2 linked regions of the Lujinxingia sediminis genome follow. The protein of the gene in region 1 interacts with the protein of each later gene in a pairwise test. Links are inferred from orthologs where the notes say so. Each region holds a gene or a part of one and is shown on either strand. Other genes may lie near its edges.

Region 1 (5,619 bases):
GCCGGATTGCTTGAGGCGAAGCGATCCGGTTAGTCAGCATTTTTGCTGATGCGACGCCCTGTGGACCCACGCTGCCTTTTTTGCGCTTCGAGCATGACCTCCACGGGCAACCGTCGATCTCGAGCCGAAACGCAAAAAATCACGACCGCGAGCGCCGCGCTCGCGTTGAATTGCAAAAAATCACGTCCCCCACACTTAAGCTCGCGTGCTTTCCGATACAAAACACGTCCCCGACGCCCGATTTCACGTTTTGGATTTATAAAACGCGAGCCCGACACCCGATCTCGTGCTGCAGTCCGTCATGATCGCGAGATCGACACTCGATCTCACGTTTTGAACCGGGGCGACGCAAGATCGGCACTCGATCTCACGTTTTGAACCGGGGCGACGCAAGATCGACGCCCGATCTCACGTTTTGGATTCCCAAAACGCGTGCCCGGCGCTCGATCTCGCGTTTTAGCCCCTTCGCTGAACAAAAAACGCCGGCGGCCTCTCGGCCACCGGCGTTTTTTATCATGCGTTTGACTTCGTTGTTCTCATCGTACAACTCGTTATAACGCCGTGAGGCAATGTTGATGTCTTTGAGTGCGATAGTGAGATTAACCTGAGCAAGACGCAAACCACTGGCGACGCTTTAGCATCGTCGAGGATTTTCAACGCAGTTCAGGGCACTCTCAATGCAGAAGACATAACATCAACATTGGCCCACGGCGTAGTAATAACACTGTACTAAAAGCGCTACACTCGAGCACATTCTACTTCGTCTCGCCATGAGTTGTTTTTGACGCCAACTGACGCAGGTCAATAAGTGGCAAGCGAAACGACTCGCCAGCCTCCTCCATCAACCGAGAAATCATGGGTCTCATATAACTCAAAACAACCGACATGATGGTGAGTCGACACTGCTTCTCGAACATCTCGCGACTCAGGCTTCCGTCCTGCCTGGCTATCGCAGCGTATTCGATACGCAACTCAAAAGGCCCCGCCCCCTCTTCCCACTCCACTTCGACTTTGAATGTTATGATCGCCTCGTTGGGATCGTGCTCGTCAATCCCGACGCCTCCCTGGAGCGACAGGCGATAATCAAGCTCCCTCTGTTCAAACGCTTCGCGATCTTCAGAAAATCTAAAACAAAGTTCACGAAGAGAAGTCCCTACGAGCTGAATCGGACTCAAGTAATCATTATCCATTACGCATAAACTTCATCAGCGTCCTCATCCGTGGCATTTCGACCCACGACTCGGACGTGTATCACATCGCGCGCACCTTGCTTCTTGTGACGGGCATGCGGACAACTCAACGCCAATCGTTCTACCCCTGTCGCGCTCACCAACTGATTTATCAACGTGTTTTGCGATGACAAAACAACGTCACGCGAGGAGTTATCTCCTCCCCAAAACTGTATAACCTCGCTCCACGTTCTGACGGTCGCATGCTCGTGAACATTTGGCGACAGGAGGGCTATCAGTTCATCGAGCATGGCATGCCGTTCGTAGTGCTCCTTCACAACCGTTTTAAAACCGGATTCAGACAAGGATTGGTGAATCAACCCCTGCCCCAGATCCGGCCCTACACGCCGTTCAGACAACTCAGCCCCATAGGAATGCAATATAGAAACAATCCAATCCTCCGAGGCAGACTCGATGACTTCCAACGCTTTTTCGAGATCTTTTTCCAGGTCACGCGCCATCGCAAACCTCGCACTTTTTGATGATAGAAGAGTCAAAGACGACGATCACCATACGAAACCCCGCGACCAATTGAGTCCCTACCGATCGGGCCGTTTCTTGCCGCTCGTTCAAATGTACCGCAATCCGCACGCCTGCTACAGGCGGACGTCCGGCGGCTTTCAACGCCTCCTGGGTCAAGCGAACCAGCGCACCGACTGTGTCGAGGGCTGTGGGCGGGCCGCTACTGCTTTTGTCGAGTACTTTAGCTCAATGAGCACCATGGAGTGGTACCTGATGGGAGACGACTGCGAAGACAGCTCCATCCCCCGCTACGTACTCCCGGCGCTACCGGAAGTCTATGAGCTGGAGCGATTCAAAGCTGCCCCCTATTACGCCACCTTCGGCGAAGCGATGACGACCTCAAGCCCGGTGCCAAATAGCGGCCTCTACGAGGAGCGCTATCGGATCGTAAATGAGCTTTTCAGCGAATAAACACGCTCGCGAGCGCTCCTGCCATAGAACGCGTCCCCGGCGCTCGCTCTCGTGCTTCCGGCCACTATGATCGCGAGTTCGACGCCCGATCTCGCGTTTTGGATTCCCAAAACGCATCCCCGGCGCTCGATCTCGTGCTTCCGGCCACCATGATCGCGAGTTCGACGCCCGATCTCGCGTTTTGGATTCCCAAAACGCATCCCCGGCGCTCGATCTCGTGCTTCCGGCCACCATAATCGCGAGTTCGACGCCCGATCTCGCGTTTTGGATTCCCAAAACGCGTCCCCGACGCCCGATCTCACGTTTTGGATTCCCAAAACGCGTGCCCGGCGCTCGATCTCGCGTTTTAGCCCCTTCGCTGAACAAAAAACGCCGGCGGCCTCTCGGCCGCCGGCGTTTTTTGTCATGCTTTTAACTTCGTTGAGCTTTCGTTTCGACCTTCGTTGCGCGATCGCCACAAAGGTCGTCAGACGCCCGCTACAGGTTCCCGGACGCCCGCCCCGAAGGCCTCAATTCGCCACAAAGTTCAGAATCCGACCCGGCACAAAGATCACGCGGCGGATGGTCTTGCCGGCCAGGTGCTCCTCGACCTTCGGGTTGGCCCTGGCGAGCGCGACCACGGCCTCCTCGTCGGCATCTTTGGGCACGGTGATCTCCCCGCGGAGCTTGCCCATCACCTGGACAGCCAGCTCGTAGGAGTCGTCCTCCAGCCACTGCTCCTCAAACGAGGGCCAGGGCGCGTTGATGACCGAGGGCTCATGGCCCAGACGCTCCCAGAGCTCCTCGGCGGTATGCGGGGCATAGGGCGCGAGCATCTGCACCAGCGGGCTGACCGCGCTGCGGGGCACGCTATCGAGCTTATAGAGGAAGTTGACGTACTCCATCATCGCGGCGATGGCGGTGTTGTAGCGCAGCTCCTCGGTATCTTCGGTGACCTTCTTGATGGTGCGGTGCAGCTGGCGCAGCGTCTCATCGGTGGGGTCGGTGTCGACGATGGTGTCACTCAGGCCCTCGTCGCCAGCCACCAGGCGCCAGACGCGTGAGAGGAAGCGATGCACACCGCTGACCCCGCGCGGATTCCAGGGCTTGGTCTGCTCAAGCGGGCCCATGAACATCTCGTAGAGACGCAGGCTGTCGGCACCGTACTCGGCGATCACGTCGTCGGGGTTGACGACGTTGCCGCGCGACTTCGACATCTTCTCGACGATCTCCTCAAGCTCAATGCCGTGCTCCGGGTGGAAGGGGACCTCGTTCTTCCACGCCACCTTATCGGCGGTGATGGTGGCCGGGGAGAGGTCCTGACGATCGCCCACCTCCTTAAAGCTCACCGGCTCCCCTTGCGGGGTCTTGAAGTACTGGTAGGTCACGCCCAGGATCATCCCCTGGTTGACCACCCGCTGGAAGGGCTCTCTGGTGGAGACGACGCCGATATCGTAGAGCACCTTATGCCAGAAGCGCGCGTACAGAAGGTGCAGCACCGCGTGCTCGGCGCCGCCGACGTAAAGATCGACGGGCATCCAGCGTTTTTCCTTCTCCGGGTCGACCGGCGCTTCATCATTTTTGGGGTCGATGTAGCGCAGGTAATACCAGCAGGAGCCGGCCCACTGGGGCATCGTGTTGGTCTCGCGACGCGCCGGGGTTCCGTCGCGCGGGTCGGCGGTGTTGACCCACTCTTCAATCGTCGCGAGCGGTGATTCACCGGTGCCGCTGGGCTGGTAGCGCTCCACGTCGGGGAGGGTCAGCGGAAGCTGCTCTTCGGGGAGCGTCACAATCTCGCCATCGTCGCGATGCAAGATCGGGAAGGGCTCGCCCCAATAGCGCTGGCGGCTAAAGAGCCAGTCGCGAAGTTTGTAGTTGATGGTCCCCTGGCCCAGCCCGCGCTCCTCCAGCCAGGCGATGATGCTCTTCTTGGCGTCGGCGACCTTCATTCCGCTTAAGAAGTCGGAGTTCACAAGCTCACCATCGCCGGTATGCGCCGCCTCGGCGACGTCGCCGCCGGAGATCACCTCCACAATGGCCAGGCCGTGGGCTTTGGCGAACTCCCAGTCGCGCTCATCGTGGCCGGGAACCGCCATGATGGCGCCGGTGCCGTAGCCGTAGAGCACGTAGTCGGCGATCCAGATGGGGATGCGAGCGCCGTTGACCGGGTTGATGGCGTAGGCGCCCGTAAACACGCCGCTCTTCTCCTTCTGAAGCTCGGTGCGCTGCAACTCGCTCTTGGTCGCGGCCTCTTTGCGGTAGGCGTCGACCGCATCGCGCTGCGCGTCGCTGGCCAGGTCATCGACCAGGGGATGCTCCGGCGCCAGCACCATGTAGGTCGCCCCGAAGAGCGTATCGGGGCGCGTGGTGAAGACGCGGATGTTGGCGTCGAGCCCGTTGGCCGAGCCGGCGTCGACTTTAAAGTCGACCTCCGCCCCCTGGGAGCGCCCGATCCAGTTGCGCTGCATATCTTTGAGGTGCTCGGGCCAGTCGATGATCTCCAGGTCCTCAAGCAGACGCTCGGCGTAGGCCGTGATCTTGAGCATCCACTGGCGCATCGGCTTGCGGATGACCGGGTGGCTGCCGCGCTCGCTGCGCCCGTCGATGACCTCTTCGTTCGCCAGAACGGTGCCGAGCGCCGGGCACCAGTTCACGGGAACTTCGGCGATGTACGCCAGCCCCTGCTCATAGAGTTTGAGGAAGATCCACTGCGTCCAGCGGTAGTAGTCCGGGTCGGTGGTGTTGATCTCCCGATCCCAGTCGTAGGCAAAGCCCAGCGCCTGGAGCTGGCCCTTGAAGGTTTCGATATTCTGAACGGTGGTATCGCGCGGATGGGTGCCGGTGTTGATGGCGTGCTGCTCGGCCGGAAGCCCAAACGCATCCCAGCCCATCGGGTGCAGCACATCAAAGCCCCGCGCACGCTTAAAACGCGCCATAATATCGGTGGCGGTGTAGCCCTCGACGTGTCCCACGTGCAGCCCGGAGCCCGAGGGATAGGGGAACATATCGAGCACGAAGAAGGAGGGTTTGGAGAGATCTTCTTCGACCTTAAAGGTCTTGTTCTTCTGCCAGAAGGCCTGCCACTTGGGCTCGATCTGATCGGGACGAAAATCGGACATGCTCGGGCTCGTTTGGAAAAAGTCGAGGTTGAATCCAGCTGAACAGCTTCATGGTTGCGCCCTGTGCGCGTAGCGATGAGGCGCAGCAGGGAGATGTAGCCCAGCGCCGGAGGCGGGGCAAGGAGCGCGGGCCACCTGCCGACGAGCGCTCAATCCTGAGCGCCGTAGGTTGTGTGCAGGTAGGCGACGATGTCGTCGGACTCGAACATCGCCACACCCTGGTTGGGGTCGACGAGGTAAGGCACCATCACGCGCCCCGCAAGCTCATGAAACTCAGGTCGGCGAGCGGAGCCCTTAGCGACGTTCTTGACATGGTAGTCGAGGTTGAGCTCGTTGAGGGTCTCGCGCACTTTTCGGCA
Region 2 (5,374 bases), 420 kb from region 1 along the record:
GCGCTGTGCTCTTTGTTCTCGACCAGGCCGCGCTCGACGCTGACCCGATCCGCAGCCTTGAGCCGGCGTTGCTCGGCATGTACGAGCACGAGCTTCGTGCCATCGCCACCGAGAAGAGCTGGCACATGGCTCTCTCTCAACCCATCGCCGGGGAGTGGATGATTGCTGCTGGCGAGCGCGCAGAAAACTTCGATGCCCTCGCGGCGCGCGCGGCTTGCGTCGAGCGCGTACTTGAGCGCTGGCAGCAGGCCGGAGGCCACGACCGGGCGGACCATACCTGGCTGTGGTGGGTGGCCGGTGAGCAGAAACGTGCGCTCGACACCTTTGCCCGGGTGCCGCAGAACCATCCCCGCCACGCGTTACTCAAAGCGCGCCTCGAGCTGATGGACGGTGAGTTGTGACCGTTGATTAAATACGGCCGACGTCAGTGGGGTGCGTGTTGCGCCAGCTGGCGAGCTTGCACGCTGCCGCGCAGCGTCTGTTGCTCCGGCCGCACCGGTAAATACACCGTAAACAGCGAGCCGCGCCCCTCTTCGCTATCGACCTTGATGTAGCCCCCGTGCATCTCGGCAAAACGTTTGGCTACTGCCAGGCCCAACCCGATACCTCGTTTGTTGAATTCGAATTGCCCCGAGGAGTGGTGGCCGGTGTTAAAGGTGCTGAAGAACACATCGAAGATCTGCGCGATATCATCATCGGAGATCCCCACACCACTGTCCCGTACCGTCAGCGCCAGTACCTCCGGATCATCCGATAGGCCGATGTCCAGCGTGATGACCTGATTGTCGTACGAGAACTTGATCGCGTTCATCAGCAGGTTCAGACACATGTCATTGAGCTTGTCCTCGTCGGCCAGAATGCTCTGGGCCTCCGGGGCGACGATGGTCTCCAGGCGCTGATGTCGTTTTTGCAAAAAGGGCTCGAGCTGATCCTGGAGCGAGTCCACGAACTTGCGCACGTCTACCCATTCCAGATCCAGCGCCTCACCGGAGCCATCATCACCGAGCATCTTGAAGATGCGGTTGGAGATGTTCTTGAGCCGAACCGCGCTGGAGTCGATCCCGCTGAGCGCCTTCGATGCGACCGAGGAGAGGTCATCCCCGAGCTCTTTGCGCAGCAGGAAGGTGTAGCCAAACACGATCGCAATCGGGGTGTTCAGCTCATGGCTGACCACCTCCATAAAGACGTTTTTGACTCGGTCGAGCAGTTTGAGCTCTTCATTGGCGGCGCTCAGCAGCGCGTTCTGCTCTTCGAGCTGCTCGTTGGCCTCGCGCAGCTGCGAGAGGAGCTCGCGTCGCTCGCGCTGCGCCCGGTAATACTCGAAGGCCTGCGCCACAAAGAGCCGCAGCTCCACCGGCTTCCAGGGCTTGGAGATGTAGCGGTAGACGTGCCCTTCGTTGATCGCATCGATCACATCTGAGATGTTCGAGTACCCGGTAAAAAGCACGCGCACGATCTCGGGGTGCTCCTCGCGAAGCTCGGCCAGAAACTCAATGCCTGACATCTTGGGCATACGCTGGTCGGTCATCACCACTTGCACGTCGTGCGCGGCGATGAGCTTGAGCGCTTCCTCCACCGACTGAGCGGTGAGCACGGTGTACTCTTTGCGAAAGAGGCGCGCGATCGCGTCGAGGATATCCGGCTCGTCGTCGACCACCAGAAAGGTCCCCCGAGACTGCGCACCCGAAAAGCTGGTCATAACATCACCCGTTGAGCGCTCGGACCCAGGGGATCGGGCCCCCGAGCGCGGTTGCCGCGCGCGGGTCGCATATTCAAGGCGACCGGGCTGCTGCGCCGCGGAACGTAGGTCGGTATCGAAGTGAAGCGAAGACTAACAGATGCTTTCCCGGCGTAAAAGGTCTATTGACCCCTTCCACACGACTTCTTGCTTCAGGTCAGCACTTGCCATTTGGCAGGGTCTAAAAATGGCAAGGCCGGGGGTGGCGGAGGCATAAGCCCCGCCCCCCCCCTCTCCGGGAACCCTTAGTCCTCGCTGTCTTCCAGGAGCTTCACGAAGGTCGATTCGCCAATGATCGCAATCTCCCCACCTTCGGCGTTGAACTTCTCGGCTTTTTTGAGCTTGCTGGAGCGCCACCCGCCTTCAAATCGCTCCATATCGGCGTCGCCCATCACCAGATAGTCGAGGTCTTTGACCACCGAGGAGGGGCAGTCACCTCCGCGTTTCTCCACCTCGGCCTGCGCCTCCTTACGGGTCATCGACTCCATGGCTCCGGTGAAGAGCACGCGTTTGCCAGCCAGGGGAGAGCCTTCCACCGCAGGCGCTTCACGCGGAGTGGGGAAGACCAGGGTGATATGGGCGAGCAGGTCGTCGATAAGTTCGGCGTTCTCTTCCAAACCGCGGGTTACTGACTCGGCAATCACCTCGCCAATGGTATGCACCTCGGCAAACGCTTCCGCCTCCACCGCGCGAATGGCGTCCATCGAGTCGTAGCGTTCGGCAAGGATGGCGCTCACATGTTTGCCGAGTTCGTGGATCCCCAGCGCCTGCAAGAACTTCTCGACCTCCACCTCTTTCCGACCTTCGATGCGATCGATGAGCTTGTTCGCCAGGATTTCTCCGACCCGCTCCAGCCCCATCAACTCCGAGGCACTCAGCGTAAAGAGATCGACCGGCGAGGTGACGAGCTCGGCGTCGTAGAGCTGTTCGAGGAGTTTGGGGCCGAAGCCTTTGATCTCCATGCGGCTGACAAAATGTTCGATCTGGCGGATCTTCGCCGCGCGGCAATTCTCGCTGTGGTTGGCCATCAGCACATCGTTCTGCCGTTCGGTGGGCGCGCCGCACTCCGGGCAGGCGCTCGGAACCACAACCGGCTCCTCACCGGCCTCCAGCACCCGTTCCAGGTTTGGAATGACGCCGCCACGGCGCATCATCAGCACCTTCGAGCCCAGGGTGAGCCCTTGTTCGCCGCCCAGGTGCTCCATGATCGCCAGGTTATGCAGGCTTACCCGGGTGACCGTTGCCCCGGAGAGCACCACAGGGTCCACGATCCCCACCGGGTTGATCGCCCCGGTGCGCGAGACGTTCCACACCACGTCGCGCAGCACGCTCTCGCCGGCGTCGCCCTGAAACTTATAGGCGATCGCCCAGCGCGGGTGATGCGCAGTCGAGCCCAGGCGGCGTTGCTCGGCGATGCTGTTGGCCTTGTAAACCACCCCGTCGGTTTCGTAGCCGAGCTGGCCTCGCCGTTTGGCGATATCGTCGTAGGTGGCCTGAATGGCCTCGCTGCTAACCTGGAAGGTCTCCGGCGTCTCAAAGCCCAGGGCCTTGAGACGCGCCATTTTCTCGGCCTCGCTTTCAAAGTCTTCGCCCAGCAGGTCAAAGGCGAAGAAGCGAAGCTCGTAATCGGCGGTCTTCTCGGCATCTTTGAGCTTGAGTGCGCCGGCGGTCAGATTACGGGGGCTTGCGTAGTCGTGTTTGAACTTCCGCTCGAACACCTCCACAGGCATATACGCCTCACCGCGGACCTCAATGGAGGAGGCGTCGACCTTGAGCGGCAACTTCTTAATGCGACGCACCTGCTCGGTGATGACCTCGCCCACGCTGCCCGTGCCCCGAGTCGCCGCAACGCTCAGGCGCCCCTGCGCGTCGTAGCGAAAGCACCCGGCAACGCCGTCGACCTTGGGTGTGACGACGACATCGCCCTGAAACTTCTCGTACCACTTTAAGAGTGTGGCCTCGTCATACGCTTTATCCAACGAGAGCATCGGCGGATCATGGATGAGCTTTTCGGCGTTCGGATCGATGGCGTCCACGTCGGCCCCGGCCGGTCCGATCTGAGCGAGCACCTCACTCTCGGGGGCTTTGCGACGCAGCGCTTCCACCAGGCGATCAAACGATTCATCGCTGATCTCCGGGGCGTCATCCACCCAGTACTTCCGGTTGTGGTAACGCACCTGCTCTTCGAGCTCGATTATCGAAAGGTCTTCCCAGGTCGGGGCGCTCATCGTCCTGCTCCGCGTCATCAGATCTGCGTTTATGGCTTTGCTGCCTTCAGGGGCATGGCCGGGAGTTATGGCGCGAGCCGGACGTTTGCTCAAGGCCGAACCTTGGTCCTGAAGCGGGGGCTTTAATGCTTTTCCCTGAAAATGGGCGATCGCGGAAAGAATGCGCCAGGCCCGACCGTTACCTGCGTGAGATGGCCCCCCGGCGGCGGGCGTCAGTCGTAATTCATACAAAAGTGTATGGATTGGCCGAAAGCGCCTTGAATGCGTACGTTTGAGTATGCTATCGAGCCGCCCGGAGCGTTCGGCGCTCTTCGTTGTTTTTTCCCGCTCCAGCAGACCGAGGTTTTGATGAAGATCACAGCGCTTGAAGAGTACGGGTTGCGCTGCATGCTCCGGGTGGCCGAGCAGCCCCCTGGTGAGTCGATCTCCGCGCAGGCCGTCGCCGACCTGGAGGGAATGTCATTGCCTTACACGCAGAAGATCTTGCGCACCCTGGCGCAGGGCGGCCTCATCGACTCGCGCCGCGGCGCTCAGGGCGGCTTCCTACTGGCTGCGCCTGCCGAAGAGCTCAGCCTGGGCGACGTCATCCGCGTGCTCGGAGGCCTCTTCGAAGTCGAAGATATCTGCGAGCGACATACCGGCGAACTTGAGCGTTGCGCACGCGGCTGCGGATGTTCGATTCGGCCGGTCTGGTCGTACATTTCCAACTTTGTCATTGAGACCCTCGACGGGATCTCGTTGGCGACGCTCCTGGCGGACGAAGCCAGTGTGCGGCGCCACCTGAGCCGTCAGCACCTTACGCACTCGGAGCGACCTGCGCCGCAGGGCTCGTCACATTGAGCTTCAACACGCCGCAGGCTTGCTCCCCAGGCATCACCAACCCCGAGGTAAGACGATGAGTTCAAATATCGAGTCCATGCTGGATCGCCCCTATAAGTACGGGTTCGTCTCGGACATTGAGACCGAGACGATCCCCCCGGGCCTCAACGAAGACGTCATCCGTCTGATCTCGGCCAAGAAAAACGAGCCGGAGTTCATGCTTGAGTTCCGCCTCAAAGCCTACCGGCACTGGCTCACCCTGGAGGAGCCCGAGTGGGCCAACGTCCACTACGAAAAGCCGAACTTCAACGACATCATCTACTACGCGGCGCCCAAGCAGAAAGAGAAGAAGGCCAGCCTGGATGAGGTTGATCCCGACATCCTCGAGATCTACGAGAAGCTCGGCATTCCGCTGCATGAGCAGAAGATGCTCCAGAATGTCGCCGTCGATGCCGTCTTCGACTCGGTGTCGGTGGCCACCACCTTCAAGAAGCGCTTGAGCGAAGCGGGCGTCATTTTCTGCTCCTTCTCCGAGGCGGCTCAAGAGCATCCCGAGCTGATCAAAAAGTACCTGGGCTCGGTCGTGCCT

What was found. Proteins that work in one complex are often made in the same cells at the same time.
Region 2: the proteins of leuS (region 1) and ligA interact in binary tests that used the Escherichia coli proteins (3 or more experiments, as listed by UniProt). The link is inferred for Lujinxingia sediminis from one-to-one orthologs.

The regions. Positions count from the first base shown.
Region 1 is NZ_SADD01000001.1:336,884-342,502, reverse strand. What follows is about bases 2,467-5,619. They hold leuS (leucine--tRNA ligase), read right to left. Parts: upstream 5,261-5,619; coding sequence 2,672-5,260; downstream 2,467-2,671. Other genes in these bases: EA187_RS01395 (glutathione S-transferase N-terminal domain-containing protein), read right to left, coding at 5,410-5,619. Also shown: EA187_RS01420 (hypothetical protein), read left to right, coding at 1-33; EA187_RS01415 (hypothetical protein), read right to left, coding at 756-1,190; EA187_RS01410 (hypothetical protein), read right to left, coding at 1,190-1,690; EA187_RS01405 (hypothetical protein), read left to right, coding at 1,950-2,162.
Region 2 is NZ_SADD01000001.1:752,538-757,911, forward strand. Bases 1,476-4,383 are described here. They hold ligA (NAD-dependent DNA ligase LigA), read right to left. Parts: upstream 3,967-4,383; coding sequence 1,984-3,966; downstream 1,476-1,983. Other genes in these bases: EA187_RS03100 (hybrid sensor histidine kinase/response regulator), read right to left, coding at 1,476-1,699; EA187_RS03110 (RrF2 family transcriptional regulator), read left to right, coding at 4,315-4,383. Also shown: EA187_RS03095 (class I SAM-dependent methyltransferase), read left to right, coding at 1-401; more of EA187_RS03100, read right to left, coding at 425-1,475; more of EA187_RS03110, read left to right, coding at 4,384-4,806; Fe-S cluster assembly protein SufB, read left to right, coding at 4,862-5,374. UniProt on the Escherichia coli protein: DNA ligase that catalyzes the formation of phosphodiester linkages between 5'-phosphoryl and 3'-hydroxyl groups in double-stranded DNA using NAD as a coenzyme and as the energy source for the reaction.